DNA from 3 places in the Candidatus Symbiopectobacterium sp. NZEC127 genome. Region 2 is predicted to be linked to each of the others. Evidence: riboswitches for the same ligand, from Rfam matches in the RefSeq annotation. Region 2 holds a riboswitch; each other region holds the start of a gene.

Region 1 (3,159 bases), on a different contig from region 2:
GTGCTGAGACGCGTGACGTTGTAGATGCTTTTTATCATGCGGCAATCGCGGCGGGCGGACAGGATAACGGAAAGCCGGGAATTCGAGATCTGTATCATGCCCATTATTATGCGGCATTTGTGCGCGATCCTGATGGATATAACATCGAAGCCGTCTTTCATCGCAGCATTGCACCTTAGGGATATCACTTCTTTTGCTGGCTGCAAACGATCAAAGAAAATCGGATCCTGATTGATACGCACGCTAATACACCTGCGGTATTAATTTTTCGCCATTTTTAATCGGGTCTTGGGGGATGAAAACTTTTTCTTAAGGACGGCGAAACACGGGTGGTGATAACGATCGCGGATTAGAAAAGATATGCATGGAGTACAACGTTACTCCATGCATAACAAGACAAGTGATGCGCGCTAATACGGCAAGGAAGAGAACAAATTAAATCTCGAAATCTTCCAGCGTTTTGCTTCCGCCATCAATGGCTTCACGGATCGCTTTAGGCGTACGGCCTTGGCCGGTCCAGGTTTGTTCGGTGCCATTCTCATCAATATATTTATATTTCGCCGGACGAGGATCGCGTTTGGTCTTGGCCGGTTTGGATTTCACGCTTTCCAGCAGTTCAGCCGGATCAATACCGTCTTCAAGAAGCTGAGCACGAATGGCATCCAGTTTTGCCAAACGTTCTGCCTGCTCTTTCTGAATTTTGCTGTCTTCTTCGCGGCGCTCTTCCACAATTGCAGTGAATTTGCTTAACAGCTCTTCCAGGGTTTCAAGATCGGTATCTCGGGCCTGAGCGCGAAGAGAACGAATATTACTTAGCACGTCAAAACTCATCATGGTGTTCCTTTAAAAAGAAGAGACATTATTAGCTTACAAGATATTTTTTGATTTTCCAATATACACCAGATACGTCGGCATGAAATATTTTTTTATAGCGCCTTATGTAAAAAAATGCGTAACAGGCGGCGTGGGTAAAGCAGGAGCGTTAATCGTTAGCTGGTTAATAACGCAACGCCTCGCGGTTGCCGCTATTTATTAATTCATCAATCGATACTTAAGCGGGGTTGTCTGTTAGCGGCATTGACATCCCTAATCCCTTACCCGTGTCAACTTATCGGGGCGCGCTCATTTTCTCCCTGCGCATAACGCTAATTATTTAAGGGTATAAGCGTAACAGGGAAGAATATAATGCCAGCGTGGCATACGCACAGGCGAAGGGATCTGGGGGGAACGAGTGAAAAACCGTACCGTTTAGCGTTCCTTTCATTCAGCGGCGAATGAATGCCCTGTCAGGCAGCCGCCCTTTGACGGTAGGCGAATACAAATCAATTTACACACTGTGGTTTGATGATTATCCTGAATATGTTTTGCTGTGGCAGTCACACAGTAAATTGATGTTGCGATGACTCGGGGTGCCCTTCTTTGTGAAGGCTGAGAAATACCCGTACCACCTGATCTGGATAATGCCAGCGTAGGGAAGTCTCGGTATTCCGATCGGCTACCGTCTTCTTACACGCCGGTTGGGAGTGATAATGAACGACCTGCCCACCGATTTTTCTGCTGCCCACGCGGCGGCAGCGTTGCACGATTTCTCAACGGCTTCGCCGTTAGTCCATTGCCTGACCAACGATGTGGTCCAGTCTTTTACCGCCAATGTCTTGCTGGCGCTCGGTGCATCTCCTGCGATGGTGGTGGATCCGGGCGAGGCGGCACAGTTTGCCGCGTTGGCCGATGCGCTTCTGATCAACGTGGGGACCTTAGAAGCAACGCGTGCCGATGCGATGCTGGCCGCCGTGCATAGCGCTAACCAGGCGGACAAGCCCTGGGTGCTGGATCCCGTCGCGGTTGGCGGGTTGCGCTTTCGTACCGATTTTGTGCGCGAATTGCTGCCTTGCAAACCGGCGGCGATTCGCGGCAATGCCTCGGAAATTATCGCGCTGTCTGGTGTCAATTCGCAGGGCCGAGGCGTTGATAGCCAGGACGCTTCCTTCACGGCCATCCCTGCCGCACGCGAACTGGCGGCGCGTTGGTCAACGGTGGTGGCGGTGACGGGAGAGGTGGACTACGTCACGGACGGTGTGCGCGTCTGGGCGGTAAAGGGCGGTCATCCGATGATGACGCGCGTGGTGGGTACCGGGTGCGCACTCTCCGCCGTCGTTGCGGCATTCTGTGCGCGCGGTGCGGACCGATTATCTCAGGTTGCGACAGCCTGTGCCGTAATGGCACAGGCAGGGGAGCGTGCCGCCGCGCAAGCCAACGGGCCGGGCAGTTTTACGCCTGCGTTTTTGGATGCGCTTGCGCTATTGCGCCAGGAGGCACAGACATGCACCTTATGAAAGAGCAGGTTCCCCGAATAAATGCGTTAACAATCGCAGGCACCGATCCTAGCGGTGGAGCAGGGATCCAGGCCGATCTGAAAACGTTTTCTGCCCTAAGCGCCTATGGCACCAGTGTGATCACTGCGCTGGTGGCGCAGAATACGCAGGGGGTTCAGTCGGTTTATCGTATTGAACCTGATTTTGTGGCGGCTCAACTGGATTCCGTGCTGAGCGATGTGCGTATCGACAGTGCGAAGATCGGCATGCTGGCGCAAAGTGATATTGTCGAAGCGGTCGCCGAGCGCCTGCAACGCTATGCCGTACCTTATATTGTGTTGGATACGGTGATGCTGGCGAAAAGCGGCGATCCGCTATTGGCGCCTGAAGCGGTCGCCGCGATTCGTGAGACGCTGCTGCCGCGCGTGTCACTGATAACCCCTAATCTGCCGGAGGCGGCGGCGCTGTTGGCGTGCAATGCGGCAACCACAGAAAGTGAGATGAAAGCACAAGGGCAAGGGCTGCTGGAGATGGGGTGCCGGGCGGTGCTGATCAAGGGGGGCCATTTGAGTGACGCGGAGAGCCCGGACTGGCTGTTTCAACGTGGGCATGCACCGCAACGTTTCTGCGCGCCACGGGTAAAGACTCGTCACACCCACGGCACAGGATGCACGCTGTCTGCGGCGCTGGCGGCACTGCGCCCCCGGCACCCCGATTGGGAAAATACGGTTCAAGCGGCGAAGCATTACCTCCAGCATGCATTACTGGCGGCAGATTCACTGGAAGTGGGTCAGGGGATTGGGCCGGTACATCATTTTCATCAATGGTGGTAGACCGTTAAGCGGTC
Region 2 (3,159 bases):
TTTGTGCGCCTCTGGCAGCGCTTTCAGGGGCAGGATACCGACACCACGCTCGAAGAGCTGGCCGGGGTATTACTCTGCTCGCGCCGTCATATCCGTTCACTGCTCGGAGCCATGCAAAAAGAGGGATGGCTGCTGTGGCAGGCGGAAGCGGGACGCGGCAAACGCTCCCGTCTCAGTTTTATCTATACCGGCTTAACGCTGCAACAACAGCGCGCAGAAGACCTGCTGGAGCAGGATCGCGTCGAACAGTTGATCCAGTTGATCGGTGATAAAGAGACGGTACGCCAGATGTTGCTTTCCCATTTGGGCCGCCGTTTTCGTCAGGGGAAACACCTGCTGCGCGTGCTCTATTACCGTCCGCTGCGTAACCTTCTGCCCGGTTCTGCACTACGACGCTCAGAGATGCATATCGTCAGGCAGATCTTCAGCGGGTTAACCAAGATAAATGAGGAAAATGGGGAAATCGCACCGGACCTCGCGCACCACTGGCAGCAAATTACGCCTCAACATTGGCGTTTTTATTTGCGCCCGGCGATCCGGTTCCACGATGGGCGCGAGCTGGTGATGAAGGATGTCATCGCCTCGGTGATGCGCTTGACGTCGCAGGCCTTGTTCTCACATATCACACGCGTGACCTCCCCCATTCCCTTCGTTATCGATGTGGAACTGAGCGAACCCGATGGCTGGCTCCCCTGGCTGCTCGGCAGCGCACATGCCATGATCCTGCCCCACGACTGGCAGGCACAGGCCGATTTTGCGCGCCACCCTGTCGGCACCGGCCCCTACGCGGTGGAGAAAAACAGCGACAGCCAGTTGAAAATAAAAGCCTTTGATGACTATTTCGGCTACCGGGCGCTGATCGATGAGGTCAATATCTGGGTGCTGCCAGACGCCTCCGAAGAGCTGCCGGTATCCATTCAGGTACACAGCGACACCACCACGCGCGACGAGCTGGAAAGCCGCATGGAGGAAGGGTGCTATTTCCTGCTGTTTGATACCCGCTCTGCGCAGGGCGCGAACAGCGAGGTACGCCGCTGGATCAGTCAGATTTTCCACCCCATTGCCCTGCTCGGCCAGACCGACAATACGCGCCGCTATGACTGGTCACCGGCGTACAGCCTGTTGCCACGCTGGCACCACCAGCGTCTTGTCAACCTGCAACCCAAACCCGCCGGACTCACGGACGTGACGCTGACGTTTTATCAGGAGCACCCCGAGTACCGCATCATTGGCGAGATCATGCATGATCTGTTGGCGCAGCAGGGCGTTACGTTGCATATACAGAAAGTCGACTACGAGCAATGGTATCTGGGAGAAGCGCAAAGCGACATCTGGCTGAGCAGCGTCAACTGCTACCCGCCGCTGGAGTTCTCGCTGTTCGCCCTGCTGTATGAGTTACCGCTGCTGCGTCACTGCCTGAGTGATTCGTTACAACAAGATGTACAGCGCTGGCGCGCTCAAACGCTCTCTATCGCTGATTTCAGCCAGCGCCTGATTGAAAGCGGTGAGATCCATCCGCTGTTTCACCACTGGTTACAGTTGCAGGGGCAGCGCAGCATGCGCGGCGTGCGCATGAATATGTTGGGCTGGTTCGACTTCAAATCCGCCTGGTTTGTGCCGCCGGAGCACGACGCCGACTTTCCCTGATGCTACAAACCCTTTACAATAATGACGTTCTCAACGGGGTGCAGGCCGTTTGTTGACGATATCGCTTTGTCAACGCACGGTATTTATGCTGAGAAAATACCCGTCGAACCTGATCCGGTTAATACCGGCGAAGGGATTTGAGAGTGCATTCGCCTGCCTCAAAGTCCTTTGCCACCCTAATCTACCCAGGAGTGCAAAGTGTTACAGTCGCTATTATCCCGTTTATTGCTTCCCGTTTTCGGCCTCACCGCCCTGATGCTCGGCTCCGCTGCCGCGAATGCCAAGCCTGCGTTGACCGTTTACACCTACGATTCCTTCGCGTCTGAATGGGGCCCCGGCCCGGCAATTAAAAAAGCCTTCGAAAAAGAGTGCGAGTGTGAATTGAATTTCGTCGCGCTGGAAGATGGCGTTGCCCTGTTGAACCGCTTGCGCATGGAAGGCAAAAACAGCAAAGCAGATATTGTGCTGGGGCTGGATAACAACCTGCTCAAAGCGGCATCGGATACCGGGCTGTTTAGTGCACACAACGTAAAAACCGACGCGTTAACGCTGCCGGGCGGTTGGAACAATGCCACGTTCCTGCCTTATGATTACGGCTACTTCGCGTTCGTCTACAACAAAGACACGCTAAAAAATCCACCGACCAGTCTTGATGCCCTGATCAACAGCGATCAGCCGCTGAAGGTGATTTATCAAGACCCGCGCACCAGTACGCCGGGGCTGGGCCTGCTGCTGTGGATGCAAAAGGTGTATGGCGATAAGGCCCCCGACGCCTGGCAAAAGTTGGCACGTAAAACCGTTACCGTCACCAAAGGGTGGAGTGAGGCTTATGGCCTGTTCCTCAAGGGCGAGGCGGATCTGGTGCTGAGCTACACCACCTCTCCGGCCTATCACATTATCGAAGAGAAAAAGACGAACTACGCGGCGGCGCTGTTCAGCGAAGGCCACTATATGCAGGTTGAGGTTGCCGGGCAGTTGAGCGCCAGCAAGCAGCCGGAACTCGCAAACCGCTTTATGCAGTTTATCCTCAGCCCGACGTTCCAAAGCCTGATCCCAACCACCAACTGGATGTATCCGGTCACCGGCGTGGCACTGCCGGAAGGATTCCAGTCTCTGGCGCGCCCGGAAAAAGCGCTGTCCTTTAGCGCACCAGAGGTGGCGGACCTGCGCGGGCAGTGGATTCAGGCATGGCAACGCGCCGTCAGCCGCTGATCCCACACTGGCTCTGGCCGGGGCTGTTCACCGCCGCATTGCTGGCAGGCGTAGCCCTGCTGGCGTTTGGCGCACTCTGGCATCAGGCACCGGATACCCCATGGCAAACGCTGTGGGGTGACAGCTATGTGTGGTACGTGGTGCGCTTTACCTTTTGGCAGGCATTGCTTTCGGCGTTACTCTCCACGCTGCCCGCCATTGTGCTGGCTCGCGCCCTTTACCGCCGCCATTTTCCTGGCAGAACCTGGCTGTTGCGCCTGTGTGCCATGACGCTGGTGTTACCGGTGTTGGTGGCGGTAT
Region 3 (3,159 bases), on a different contig from region 2:
TGCGGCAGGGTTTCATCGTGATAGGCGCGCGCGGTGGTCGGATCGAGCGCCAGATTGAACTGGTCTTCCCAACGAAACTCAAAGCGCGCTTTGGACATGGCGTTATCGCGGATCTGCGCGCCGGGATGCCCTTTCGCCAGATCGGCGGCATGCGCGGCGATCTTGTAGGTGATAAGCCCCTGCTTCACATCCTCTTTGTTGGGCAGCCCGAGGTGTTCTTTCGGCGTGACGTAGCAGAGCATGGCGCAACCGAACCAGCCAATCATCGCGGCCCCGATACCGGAGGTGAAATGGTCATAACCGGGGGCGATATCGGTGGTCAGCGGCCCCAGGGTATAGAACGGCGCTTCGTGGCAGTGCTCCAGCTCTTCGGTCATGTTGCGGCGAATCATCTGCATCGGCACATGTCCCGGCCCTTCAATCATTACCTGCACGTCATACTCCCAGGCGATTTTGGTCAGCTCGCCCAGGGTATGCAGTTCGGCAAACTGCGCCTGATCGTTGGCATCCTGAATGGAGCCGGGACGCAAGCCATCGCCCAGTGACAGGGCAACGTCGTAGGCGGCACAAATCTCACAGATTTCACGGAAGTGGACGTAGAGGAAATTCTCCTGATGATGCGACAGGCACCACTTCGCCATGATGGAGCCGCCGCGCGATACAATGCCGGTCAGACGCTGTGCGGTCATCGGCACATAGCGCAGCAGCACACCCGCATGAATGGTGAAGTAATCAACCCCTTGCTCTGCTTGCTCAAGCAGCGTATCGCGGAACATTTCCCACGTGAGGTTTTCCGCTATGCCGTTGACCTTCTCCAGCGCCTGATAAATAGGAACGGTGCCAATCGGCACCGGGCTGTTGCGCAGGATCCATTCACGGGTTTCGTGAATATAGCGTCCAGTGGAGAGATCCATCACCGTATCGGCCCCCCACAGCGTGGACCAGACCAGCTTTTCCACCTCTTCCTCGATAGACGAGGTGACCGCCGAGTTGCCGATATTGGCGTTCACCTTGACCAGAAAATTGCGCCCGATAATCATCGGTTCAGATTCAGGGTGATTGATGTTGGACGGGATGATGGCACGGCCTGCGGCGACTTCCTGACGCACAAATTCCGGGGTGATGTTGTCCGGCAGGATCGCGCCAAAGCTTTGCCCCGGATGCTGGTGGCGCAGCACTTCGCTGCGAATGCGCTCGCGTCCCATGTTTTCGCGGATGGCGATAAACTCCATTTCCGGCGTGACGATCCCTTGGCGCGCATAGTGCAATTGCGTGACGCATTTGCCCGACTGAGCGCGTTTGGGCTGCGGCAACTGTTCAAAGCGCAGGTGATCCAACCCGGCATCCGCCAGTCGCTGCTGGGTAAAACGGGAGCTGACGCCGGAGAGCGGCTCGGTATCGCTACGTTCTGCAATCCAGTCAGCACGCAGTTTCGCCAGCCCAGTACGCACGTCCGGCCGCGCATCGGGATCGCCATACGGCCCCGCGGTGTCATACACCGGCACGGCTTCGTTAGGTTCATAGTGAGGGTTATCTTTGCCACCACCCACCAGCGTTGGGCTGAGGGCGATTTCCCGCATCGGCACGCGGATATCGCTGCGCGACCCGGCAAGGTAGATGCGCGTGGAGTTAGGAAAGGCAGTGCCGCGCAGATTATGAATAAATGCCTCGGCTGCTTCGCGCTTTTCGCGACGGCCAGACGGGGTTTTAGGCGTTGTAGCGGGTGATTGAGACATAGCATGTTCCTGATTATGGTTAAGGAAAAATGCTTGTCTGGAGCTCGCAGGGAGTAATTATGGTTGCTTTGGCCCCGATTTTACGCGCTATGCCGGTAACAACATGGCGATGACAACGGTGACAAAACAGAGTGGATTACTCTTGTTCCCTTCGCAGGTTTTAACCTGATCAGGTTCCGCGGATCCCGAATAAACGGTCTCAGCCTGCGGTTTATGTATCACATAAACACGCTAGGCACTCCGACAAGATACGCCCGATAGTCAGCTCAGAGGCTGTTTACCAAGCAATAACCCCATTACCATGAGGTTAATAAAACGCTAACACTTTAGGACGTCTGAGAGACACTGTCAAAATGTAAGGTGGGGCGATGGCGTTATTCTTTATCAATCGCCAGACGAATCAGGCGATCTTCCAGTGCAAAGCGTTCCGCCATGGCTTCGCCGACGCTCGACAGCGCTTGCTGAAACTCAATGCAGTTGTCGTGATCGATGGCGGTCGCCAGACTGCTGTCGTAGAAATCCATAATGAATTGGGTGTTGGCCTGCAACGCCAGCGCCAGACGGTGCGTTTGCGCCAGCTTTTGATCGCTCAGTACAACCGCCTCTTGCAGGATGCGCTCATAAACATGGAAATGGCAGGCGGAAAGATAGTCCACAAGGTTGTGGCAAAAATCATCCAAGGCCTGCTCATCGAGCGGGGTGTGTTTATCTTTGTTTGGCTTAATGCCGACCAGATGGTAATAGGCAACCAGAAGTTGCTTGCGCGCTTGTAGCCATTGGTCGATTAACGCATTATTGCCACCAACGTACTCAGTCAGACTTTGTAATTGGTTTAACATTGTTGACTCCGTGCATTGATAAGAAAGAACAATCGGTGACGATGAAATTCTGCCATATCCCTGACAGTTAAAATGCCAGTGAAGTGTCTGTGGAGCAATAGAAAAGATATGGAACAAACATTAAAAGGTGATGAGCATGGATGGTGGGTGGTCAGCCATGATAATCAAGTGTGGCTGCCCGAAGGGAAACTCCCGCATGGCACGGCGGCGCAGTGCGGATTGGAAGGCATTGTTGGACGCCAGATAGGGGAGTGGCAGGGCGAGTGCGTATGGTTGGTCAGTCACCAGAAAACCTCGCAGATGGACTCCGTGCGCCAACTGCTGGATGAAGACGTGGCGCTGTTTCAACTGGCAGGGCGCGGTGTGCAACTGGTCGAATTCTATCGCTCGCATCAGTTTTGTGGCTATTGCGGGCAGAAAATGGTGCACAGCAAAACGGAACTGGCCTGCCTGTGCCCGCAGTGTAAAGAGCGTTATTACCCGCAAATCGCCCCGTGCGTGATCGTGGCGATCCGGCGCGGTGAGGAGATCTTGCTGGCGCAGCATCAACGCCACCGCGGTAATATGTATACCGTGCTGGCGGG

Evidence for each region. A riboswitch is a leader RNA that binds a small molecule or an ion and turns the genes downstream of it on or off. The one in region 2 is predicted to bind thiamine pyrophosphate.
Region 1: another riboswitch for thiamine pyrophosphate. It lies ahead of thiM (hydroxyethylthiazole kinase); the one in region 2 lies ahead of thiB (thiamine ABC transporter substrate binding subunit).
Region 3: another riboswitch for thiamine pyrophosphate. It lies ahead of thiC (phosphomethylpyrimidine synthase ThiC); the one in region 2 lies ahead of thiB (thiamine ABC transporter substrate binding subunit).

What each region holds. Positions count from the first base shown of each region.
Region 1 covers NZ_JAGFPG010000001.1:2,110,839-2,113,997, reverse strand. The annotation lists gene J5069_RS09690 (VOC family protein) at 1-179, shown strand, start outside; gene J5069_RS09685 (H-NS family nucleoid-associated regulatory protein) at 436-834, opposite strand; TPP riboswitch at 1,396-1,492, shown strand; gene thiM (hydroxyethylthiazole kinase) at 1,530-2,333, shown strand; gene thiD (bifunctional hydroxymethylpyrimidine kinase/phosphomethylpyrimidine kinase) at 2,330-3,145, shown strand.
Region 2 covers NZ_JAGFPG010000003.1:234,004-237,162, reverse strand. The annotation lists gene sgrR (HTH-type transcriptional regulator SgrR) at 1-1,647, shown strand, start outside; TPP riboswitch at 1,672-1,801, shown strand; gene thiB (thiamine ABC transporter substrate binding subunit) at 1,846-2,859, shown strand; gene thiP (thiamine/thiamine pyrophosphate ABC transporter permease ThiP) at 2,835-3,159, shown strand, end outside.
Region 3 covers NZ_JAGFPG010000011.1:7,499-10,657, reverse strand. The annotation lists gene thiC (phosphomethylpyrimidine synthase ThiC) at 1-1,736, opposite strand, end outside; TPP riboswitch at 1,866-1,989, opposite strand; gene rsd (sigma D regulator) at 2,111-2,575, opposite strand; gene nudC (NAD(+) diphosphatase) at 2,684-3,159, shown strand, end outside.